Regions from separate parts of the Arthrobacter sp. TJ-240 genome, predicted to be linked through region 2. Evidence: riboswitches for the same ligand, from Rfam matches in the RefSeq annotation. Region 2 holds a riboswitch; each other region holds the start of a gene.
What was found. A riboswitch is a leader RNA that binds a small molecule or an ion and turns the genes downstream of it on or off. The one in region 2 is predicted to bind S-adenosylmethionine.

Region 1: linked by a shared signal. The riboswitch ahead of AC4D2C_RS17365 (bifunctional o-acetylhomoserine/o-acetylserine sulfhydrylase) and the one ahead of sfnG (dimethylsulfone monooxygenase SfnG) in region 2 are both predicted to bind S-adenosylmethionine.
Region 3: linked by a shared signal. The riboswitch ahead of AC4D2C_RS03840 (PIN domain-containing protein) and the one ahead of sfnG (dimethylsulfone monooxygenase SfnG) in region 2 are both predicted to bind S-adenosylmethionine.

What each region holds. Positions count from the first base shown of each region.
Region 1 is NZ_JBZCNG010000008.1:148,237-151,503, reverse strand. It holds gene AC4D2C_RS17375 (DUF1540 domain-containing protein) at 1-239, shown strand, start outside; gene AC4D2C_RS17370 (VOC family protein) at 334-975, opposite strand; SAM riboswitch class IV at 1,124-1,240, shown strand; gene AC4D2C_RS17365 (bifunctional o-acetylhomoserine/o-acetylserine sulfhydrylase) at 1,323-2,639, shown strand; gene metX (homoserine O-acetyltransferase MetX) at 2,694-3,267, shown strand, end outside.
Region 2 is NZ_JBZCNG010000001.1:223,708-226,974, reverse strand. It holds gene AC4D2C_RS01045 (O-acetylhomoserine aminocarboxypropyltransferase/cysteine synthase family protein) at 1-714, opposite strand, end outside; gene sfnG (dimethylsulfone monooxygenase SfnG) at 714-1,880, opposite strand; SAM riboswitch class I at 1,886-1,989, opposite strand; gene AC4D2C_RS01035 (glycoside hydrolase family 6 protein) at 2,096-3,267, shown strand, end outside.
Region 3 is NZ_JBZCNG010000001.1:782,069-785,335, forward strand. It holds gene AC4D2C_RS03830 (tripartite tricarboxylate transporter permease) at 1-805, shown strand, start outside; gene AC4D2C_RS03835 (universal stress protein) at 802-1,215, shown strand; SAM riboswitch class IV at 1,374-1,502, shown strand; gene AC4D2C_RS03840 (PIN domain-containing protein) at 1,708-2,151, shown strand; SAM riboswitch class I at 2,259-2,365, shown strand; gene AC4D2C_RS03845 (methylenetetrahydrofolate reductase) at 2,468-3,267, shown strand, end outside.

The DNA of each region.
Region 1 (3,267 bases), on a different contig from region 2:
TCAACCACGACGGCTGTACAGCCGTCGCCATCACGGTGTCCGGGAGCGAGGAGCACGCGTCCTGCGCCACCTTCATCGACACGTCGATCAGCGGAGGCCTCCCGAAGATGCTCGCGCATGTCGGGGCCTGCCAGCGTTCGGAGTGCTCGTTCAACCACGACCTGCTGTGCACCGCCGCCGCGGTGAAGGTGGGTCCGGGCGCCGAGGCCGCGGACTGCCTCACCTACACGCACGCCTGATCCACGCGCACAGCGCGAACGGGCGGACGAGGAAGGGACCGGACGGATCGTCCGGTCCCTTCCTGGTGATACGACTTCCTGGTAATACGATGCGTCAGATCTCGATGCGGCCGTCGGCGGTCTCGAATGTCACGGACATGATGCCCGGCGTGCCCCTGGGCGCGATCCACTGGACCTGCACGCCGTCGAGCGTCGCCTCGACGTCCGTGCCGAGCCATTCCGTGACGCGCTCGGAGGACCCGGCGATGGTCAGGCAGTCCAGTTTCACCGAGGCAGGTCGGGCCTTCGAGGGATGCAGGGGCTCGGTCCCGTCGTCCCACCGCAGCAGGTAGGGGACCTGGGGATCAGCGATGAGCCCCTTGATGCCGATCTGCTGCCAAGTGAGCTCCTGGCCGTCGGGGAACTTGCGGTTGCCGGGGACCGCGCTGCGGCCGAGGCGCTCCTCGAAGGGGCCCAGGTCGTCCACGGCCACGCACCAGCCCATCCAGCCGCCGCCGGCCTCGGACCGGGCGCGGACGGCCTGTCCGAACGGCGCCTTGTCCGACGCGGGGTGGTTGAGGACCTCGACGACCTCGAGGTACTGACCGTTGGCCAGCGGGAAGATCATGTTCCGGGTGCCGAAGCGGGGATGCACCCCGCCCTTCACCGGCTCCATGCCGAGCCGGGCCGAGATGCGATCGGCAGTCGCGGCAAGTCCATCGGGTTCACAGGCGTAAGAGACGTGGTCCAGGCGCATGCCGACAGTGTGGCACTAAGTGATGTGCGTCTCGACTTAGGCTGCCCTTACTCCTGATCCTGCCCCTGCACCGGGCGCACGGTGCGCCCTCCTTCACGCAATGTCACACGTGTTGCCGGATCCGCCCAGATGGGTTTCCATGGATGCAGGTCATGAGTGCCAGCACGAAGCCCCGGCTTGCTGGCCGGCAACCCTCCAACCGCGGTGGGGTGCCCCGGGTGAGGACCAGGTGCGGCGCCAGACCGGCGTCGCGCAAGCGCGGGCTCCTGCGGAGTCGATGCTTCCTTCGGTGGTGACCCGTCGGCAGGAGCAGCGGACGAGGAGGAGCCCCTTCGACAGGGAGCACCATGTCCAACGATTGGTCCTTTGAGACACGCCAGATCCACGCCGGCCAGGTGCCGGATCCAGCCACGGGGGCGCGTGCGCTGCCCATCTACCAGACGACGTCGTTCGTCTTCCCGAGCGCGGAGAGCGCCGCGAACAGGTTCGCGCTGGCGGAGCTCGCCCCGATCTACACGCGTATCGGGAATCCCACCCAGGAGGCCGTCGAGACCAGGATCGCGAGCCTCGAGGGCGGGGTCGGCGCGCTGCTGCTCGCCTCCGGGCAAGCCGCGGAGACCTTCGCCGTGCTCAACGTCGCCGAGGCCGGGGACCACATCGTGGCCAGTCCCAGCCTCTACGGCGGCACCTACAACCTCTTCAAGCACACCCTGAAGAAGTTCGGCATCGAGACCACCTTCGTGGAGGACCCGGACGACCTCGGGCAATGGCGGGCCGCCATCCGCCCGAACACCAAGCTGTTCTTCGGCGAGGTGGTCTCCAATCCGCGGCAGGACGTCCTCGACCTGGAGGGCATCAGCGCCGTCGCCCACGAGCACGGGCTGCCCCTGATCGTGGACAACACGCTGTCCACGCCGTACCTGATCCGGCCGATCGAGTGGGGCGCCGACATCGTGGTGCACTCCGCCACGAAGTACCTGGGCGGGCACGGTACCGCGATCGCCGGCGTGATCGTGGACTCGGGGAACTTCGACTTCGCGCAGTACCCGGAGAGGTTCCCGGGCTTCAACACGCCGGACGAGAGCTATAACGGGCTCGTCTACGCACGCGATCTCGGGGTGGGCGGCGCGCTCGGCGCCAACCTCGCGTACATCCTGAAGGCGCGGGTGCAGCTGCTGCGCGACCTCGGGTCCGCCGTCTCGCCCTTCAACGCCTTCCTCATCGCCCAGGGGCTGGAGACCCTCAGCCTGCGCCTGGAGCGCCACGTGCAGAATGCGCAGGCGGTCGCCGAGTGGCTCGAGGGGCACGACGACGTCGAGGGCGTCGCCTACGCGGGGCTCAGCTCCAGTCCCTGGTACGAGCGCGGGAAGAAGTACGGGCGCAACGGCACGGGGGCGATCGTCAGCTTCGACATCGCCGGCGGGCTGGAGGCGGGCAAGCGCTTCGTGGACGGCCTCGAGCTGCACTCCCACGTCGCGAATGTGGGTGACGTCCGCTCGCTCGTCATCCACCCGGCGTCGACCACGCACAGCCAGCTCGGGGCGGAGGCGCAGCTCGCGGCCGGCGTGCGTCCGGGCCTGGTGCGGCTCGCCGTGGGCCTGGAGAACATCGACGACATCCTCGCCGACCTCGACGCGGGCTTCCGCGCCGCCAAAGGAGCCTAACCCTTCGTGACCACCCACCCTGCTGCCTACCCTGCTGCGCCGTCGCACCCCGGGATCGGCGGCGCACCGGGAGACGGACTCCTGCGCGTCCTGCCGATCGGGCCGCTGGCCCTGGAGACCGGGGGCGAGCTGCCCGATGTCCAGCTCGCCTACGAGACCTGGGGGCGGCTCGACCCGGACGGCTCCAACGCCGTGCTCGTGCAGCACGCCCTGACGGGCAGCTCCCACGTGGCGCGCGGCGCCTCGGAGGAGGAGGGCTGGTGGGACGCCCTCGTGGGGCCTGGCCGCACGGTGGACACCGACCGCTACTTCGTGGTGTCCGTCAACATGCTGGGAGGCTGCTACGGGTCGACGGGCCCGGCAAGCCTCGCACCCGACGGCACACCCTGGGGATCGCGGTTCCCGTTCGTCACCATCCGCGACGCCGTGCGGGCGGAGGCCCTGCTCGCGGACCGGCTCGGCGTCGACCGCTGGCACTCCGTGATCGGCGGGTCCATGGGCGGGGCGCGCGCCCTCGAGTGGGCACTGATGTATCCGCAGCGCGTGGAGCGGTGCGCCGTTGTCGCCTGCACAGCCGCCAGCTCGGCCGAACAGATAGCGTTCGCCCAGGCACAGCTGCAGGCCATCC
Region 2 (3,267 bases):
CATCATGGGGAACTTGCCGTTGCCCCAGTCGAACCGTCCGCTCTCCACCATCACGCCGCCGAGGGTGGTGCCGTGCCCGCCGATGAACTTGGTGGCGGAATGGATGACGATGTCGGCGCCGTGCTCGATGGGCCGCACGAGGTAGGGCGTGCTCAGCGTCGAGTCGACGATGAACGGGATCCCGGCGTCGTGCGCGACCTTGGCCAGCCCGGCGAGGTCCGCGATCTCGCCTGAGGGGTTCGCGATGACCTCGGCGTACACGGCCTTGGTGTTCTCGCGGATGGCGGCGGCGTAGTCGGCCGGATCGGTGCCGGGCACGAAGGTGGTCTCGATACCGAAGCGCCTCAGGGTGACGTCGAGCTGCGTGACCGTCCCGCCGTACAGCTGCGACGCGGCGACGATGTGGTCGCCCGCCTGGCACAGCGCCGCGAAGGTGATGAACTCCGCGCTCATGCCCGACGCCGTCGCCACCGCGCCGATACCGCCCTCGAGGGACGCGATGCGCTCCTCGAAGGCCGCGACGGTGGGATTGCCGATGCGCGAGTAGATGTTGCCGTACTTCTGCAGCGCGAAGAGGTTGGCGGCGTCGTTGGTGTCCTTGAACACGAACGACGTCGTCTGGTAGATCGGCACGGCGCGCGCGCCGTGCGTGGCGTCGGGGGTACCGCCGGCGTGCAGGGCACGCGTGCGGAAACCGAAGGAACGTTCTGCCATCAGATACCTGCCTTGGTGGATTCGTGGGTTGCGAGGGTGGCGTCCGGATCGAAATCGACTCCGGCGGAGCGCGCGGCGTCCGCCTCGAGCTGCCGCACGATCGGCAGGATGTCCGTGCCGAAGGCAGCGACTTCCTCCTGGAAGTGCAGGTAGCAGGTCAGGAGGAGATTCACGCCGATCTTCTTGTACTCGACGATGCGCTCGGCGATCTGCTCGGGCGTGCCGATGAGCCGGGTCCTGAAGCCGTCGTTGTACTGGACGAGATCCTCGAACGAGGAGTCGGCCCACATGCCCCTGCCGTCCTTCGTGGCCGCTCCGGCCTCCTGGACGGCGTCGCGGAAGCCCTCGACGGCGGGGCGGTGCGCCTTCGCGACGATCTCGCGCAGCGTGTCCCGGGCCTCCTTCTCGGAGTCTCGGGCGATGACGAACCCGTTGAGCCCGTACCGGGGGTGCCGGCCCGCCTGGGCAGCGGAGGCCCGCACGCCTGCGATGTTCTCCCTGAATCCCTCGAGGTCCTTGCCGTTCGAGAAGTACCAGTCCGCCACCCGGCCCGCGGTGGCCTGCGCCGCCGTCGAATTGCCTCCGAAGAAGATCTCGGGGTGCGGACGCCCGGGCACGTCGACGGGCGCAGGGCTGAGCGTGAAGTCGGTGATGTCGTAGTACTTCCCCGACTGGCTGTACCCCTCCTCGGTCCACAGACCGCGCAGCACGCGGATGAACTCCTCCGTGCGGACGTACCGTTCGTCGTGCTCGAGCCAGTCGAGGCCGAAGTTCACGAACTCGTCCTTGAGCCAGCCGGAGACGATGTTGACGGCGGCACGGCCGTTCGAGATGTGGTCCGCGGTGATGATGAACTTCGCGAGCACGCCCGGGTGCCACATGCCGGGGTGCACCGCGGCGATGACCTTCAGCTTCTCGGTCGCGGCGAGGAGCGCGAGGGAGAACGACGTCGCCTCGTGCTGCTTGTCCGCGCCGTAGGACGCGGCGTAACGGGTCTGCGACAGGGCGTACTCGAAACCGGCGTCCTCCGCGATCCGGGCGAGCTTCCGGTTGTACTCGAAGTCCCAGCCGGTGCGCTGCTCGATGGTCGAGACCACGAGGCCGCCGCTGACGTTCGGCACCCAGTAGGCGAATTTCAGCGGGGTGGAAAGGTCGGCGACGCTCATCATGTCCTCCATCGGTCTGGCAGTAGCACCCTACTGTCGCCACGGATCGCGGAGGCCAGGGTTGCTGCGGCGTCAGTGAGCCAGATCTCTCAGCCGCTCGGGATGGTCAGAACGAGTGTGACACCGTGCACTCGCGGAACCAAACAATGTGTCCCCCGAAGAGCTCGCCCTCGACATGAGGAGCAACGATGCTCAACATCTCCAGAACGTGCGCCATGACCCTTGCACTCGCAGGGGTCCTCGCGTCCACCGCCTTCGCCGCGCTGCCGGCGTCGGCCCACGGGCCCGCGGGAGGATCAGGAGCGGAGTCCTCCGCCACCGAGTTCTACGTCCCGAAGACCGACCACGAGGCACAGCGCCAGATCGCCGGGCTGCGGTCCTCGGGTGACCGCCGGACGGCGGACAGCCTCAGTGCGATGGTCTCCACGCCGCAGGCCGTGTGGGTCACGGACGGCGACCCCACCACGGTGACGCGGGAGGTCCGCGCCACCACGCATCGCGCCGCCGGCAAGAAGCAGATGCCCGTGCTCGCCGCCTACAACCTGCCGTTCCGCGACTGCGCGCAGTACTCGGCCGGCGGGGCGACCGACGTCGCCGGCTACAAAACCTGGATCGACGCCCTCGCGGCAGGTATCGAGGATCGGGCCGCGATGGTGGTGCTCGAGCCGGACGGGCTCGGGATCATCCCCTGGTACCGCGGGCTCGACGGCAACCTCGAGTGGTGCCAGCCGGCGGAGGCCGACGCCGCGACCGCGGCCGCGGAACGCTTCGAGATGCTCGACTACGCGGTGGACCGGCTCAAGGCGCTGCCGAACACGAAGGTCTATCTCGACGGCACGCACAGCGCCTGGCTCGGCACGGGGGAGATCGCCAGCCGCCTCATGAAGGCCGGCGTGCAGAAGGCGGACGGGTTCTTCCTCAACGTCTCCAACTACGAGCTCACCGAGCGGCAGCTGAAGTACGGCTCCTGGGTGTCCCAGTGCATCTACTACGCCACCGAGATCGACCCGGGCGCCTACGGCTCCTGCGCCAGCCAGTTCTACCCGGCCTCACCCTCCGGCTTCTCGACGTGGGGCCTGACGGATGCCTGGTACGCCCAGAACGTGGCGGGTGCCCGCAACGCGCCGACGTCGGAGGACCTGGCGCACTTCGTGGTCGATACCAGCCGCAACGGCCGCGGGCCGTGGGTGCCGACGGCGACCTACCCGGATCCGCAGGTCTGGTGCAATCCTCCGGCTCGCGGACTGGGCCATACGCCCACCACGGACACGGGCAACGACCTCGCTGACGCCTTCCTGTGGATCAAGGTGCCCGGCGAGTCGGACGGCGAGTGCAGCCGCGGCCTGACCACCGACGGCGGAGTCGATCCCGAGTGGGGCCGGGTGGA
Region 3 (3,267 bases), 560 kb from region 2:
GCCCTCGCGCAAGGACCTCAAGCAGTCCTCCGGCGCCATCGGCCGCGGATCCGTCCTCGGCTTCTTCCTCGGTATCCTCCCCGGAGGCGGCGCGACCCTCTCCTCACTGGCCGCCTACGCCATGGAGAAGAAGCGCGCGAAAGACCCCTCCCGCTTCGGCAGGGGAGCGATCGAAGGCGTCGCCGGCCCCGAGACCGCGAACAACGCGGCAGCGACCTCGTCGTTCATCCCGCTGCTGACGCTCGGCATCCCGGCGAACGCGACCATGGCCATCATCTTCGGCGCCCTCCTCATTCAGGGCGTCACACCCGGACCGCAGCTCGTACAGAACGATCCGGAACTGTTCTGGGGCGTCGTGAACTCCATGTACATCGGCAATATCCTGCTGCTGATCATGAGCATCCCCCTGGTCGGCATCTTCGTGCGGATCCTCCGTGTACGTCCTGCGATTCTCGCCCCGGTGACGGTGCTCATCACCCTGATCGGTGTCTACACCATCAACAACAGCATCTTCGACATCTGGCTGGTCATCTTCTTCGGCATCGTCGGATACCTGATGAAGAAGTTCGGCTTCGAACCCGGTCCCCTCGTGCTCGCCTTCGTCCTCGGAGCCCTCCTCGAGGAGAGCCTGCGCAGGTCCCTGCTGCTCTTCGGCGGTGACGCCACACAATTCGCCGGGCGCCCCATCACAGCCGTGCTTCTCTTCGTGTTCATCGTCGTCATCCTTCTTCCCGTCATCCAGAAGGCGCTGAAGAACCGCTCGGCGAGGCAGGCGTCCACCACCAACAAGAAGGAAACGGTATGAGCATCCTCATCGGATATGTCCCGACCCCCGAAGGGGAAGCGGCCCTTGACGCCGGCCTCAAGGAGGCACAACTGCGCAACACCAATGTGGTCATCCTGAACTCACCGCGGAAAGGTGCGCCAGTCGACGCGTCCCTCGTCCCGGAGGAGCAGGTGGCCGACCTCGTGAAGCGGGCGCGGGACCTTGGAGTCGACGCCGTCGTGCGGCAGCCGGGACACGCTGATGACCTCACCGAGGAGTTCATCGGCCTCGCTCAGGAAGTGGACGCGTCCCTCATCGTCATCGGGCTGCGGAAGAGAAGCCAGGTCGGCAAGTTCATCCTCGGCAGCCATGCACAGCGCATCCTGCTGCAGGTCGACCGGCCCGTCCTGGCCGTCAAAGCCGGCGACGAGTTCAGCACCACGAGCTGAAGATCTGTGGCCTCACTGCCACACCAGTGTTCCGGGGCCACCCTGTAAACCGAAGCGCGGCAGGGTGGTCCCGGTTCGCACCAGTCGGGCTGGCGTCCGATACCGCCCTGGCTCTGGGCTGAGGATTTTCAGGCGTGTTATGTCTATACTTCCAACAGCTTCAAGAACTGCGGCCGTCAAGCTCCGACTAGGCCGCATACCAACCCCGCGCTCATAGGGTGGTTCGGATGACGAAGCGGCCCGCATTCGCCCCTTCGGTGGGTATCTGGTGCGGGCAAGAGCTCGCGAAAGGACGCGGCCCTGCGCCGTCCGCCCATGACACCACCCCCAGCCAAAGCGTTCCCCGCACAGATCCCGATGATCGCGTTGAGCATCCAGGACTACGAAGTGCTCACGGCTCCGCGCGAGGCGTTCGTCGCCTTCCTCCTGACGCCGCGATCAGAAGGGGAGTCCGCCAGGAGAGCGGGCCGACGGCCGACGGGTAACTGAGGCATGGCATCGCCGAGCGGCCTCCTTCTGGACACCGACGTCATCGCGGAGTTGCGTGGTCCGAGCCCCCATCCCGCCGTCACCGGGTTCCTCCATCGGCGCCGTCACTTCCGCATCTTCGTCTCCGCGCTGACCATCGGCGAGCTGCACTCGCTGGGCCGCCGGAACGAGCACTTCCCGGACCTCGAAGCCTGGCTGCACGAATTCACGGAACGGTTCGGCACCAACATCCTGTCCGTCGACGTCGACGTCGCCGTGGCGTGGGGGCCGCTCGCCGGTCTTGCCGACGTGGCCCTCGCCGATTCCCTGATCGCGGCGACAGCCCTCCACAAGGGCCTCGCTGTCGTATCGGGGAACATCGAACCGTACCGGAGGCTGGCGGTTCCGGCCATCAATCCCTGGACAGCGGCAGAGCGGTCCCCGGAACCCCACGGCGTCGTTCCATGACGTCGCGACGGACCTTTGTGACAGAGGCTGTGTCGCATGACGTCACGCAGCGCCATGTTGCGCCAGGTTTGCCGCCCGGCGCGGCGCGCTGCTTAGAGTGATCCCACCAACCATCAAGAGCGGCCGAGAGATCTGGCTTGTTGACGCCGCAGCAACCATTTGGCTGTCCCCTCGGGGACAGCGGAAACGGTGCTAATGCCAGAACCGATGGAGACACATCAGTGAACCCACGTGAGGACTCGGCGTGCCCGCGCCCGGTACCACTGGTTCGCGGCATCCTGCTGGTGCGCTCCCTCGGCCCTACCGAGGAGCTCGAATGGTATTTTCAGGACACGGAGCGGTACCGCCGTCGCTCTCCTACGAGCTGTACCCGCCGGCCACCCCGGAGGCCGGCGACACCGTCCTGCGGACGATCGACGAACTCGGAGCCACCCGTCCCGACTACGTCTCGGTGACCTACAGCGGCACACCGGCACGACGACGGGCATCGGTCGAGCTCATCGACCACCTGATCACCAGCACCCGGCTCCGCCCGGTAGCCCATCTCTGCTGCGTGGGGGAGACACGGGAGAGCCTGGACCTGCTGGTGCGGCAGTTCGTCGGGCTGGGAGTCAGGGGCATACTGGCCCTGCGCGGGGACCTGCCGACGGAGCCGGGGGTGTTCTGCGGCGAGCTGCCCTTCGCCCGGGACCTGGTGGCACTGATCCGGGAGGTCGAGACCAGGCACGGTGCTTCACTCGCCGGTGGCCGTCTCGCGGTGGGGGTGGCGGCCTATCCGACCACGCACCCCGAGTCGCCGTCATTCCTGCACGATGTCGAGGTATTGATCTCGAAGCAACGCTCCGGCGCCGACTTCGCCATCACGCAGGTGTACTTCGACCCCGCCGACTACGTGCGCCTGGTCCTCGCAGCCCGCACGGCCGGCGTCACCATCCCGATCATTCCCGGCGTGATGCCCACCGTCAGTGTCCGGCGGCTCGAGCGGCTGGCCATCATGACCGGCGTACGTCCCGACGCCGAGCTGCTGCACCGCCTGGAAACGGCCTCGAGTGATGCCGAATGCCGGCGGATCGGCGTGCGGGCAGCGGCGGCGCTGGCCCGGGCGGCCTTCGAGGC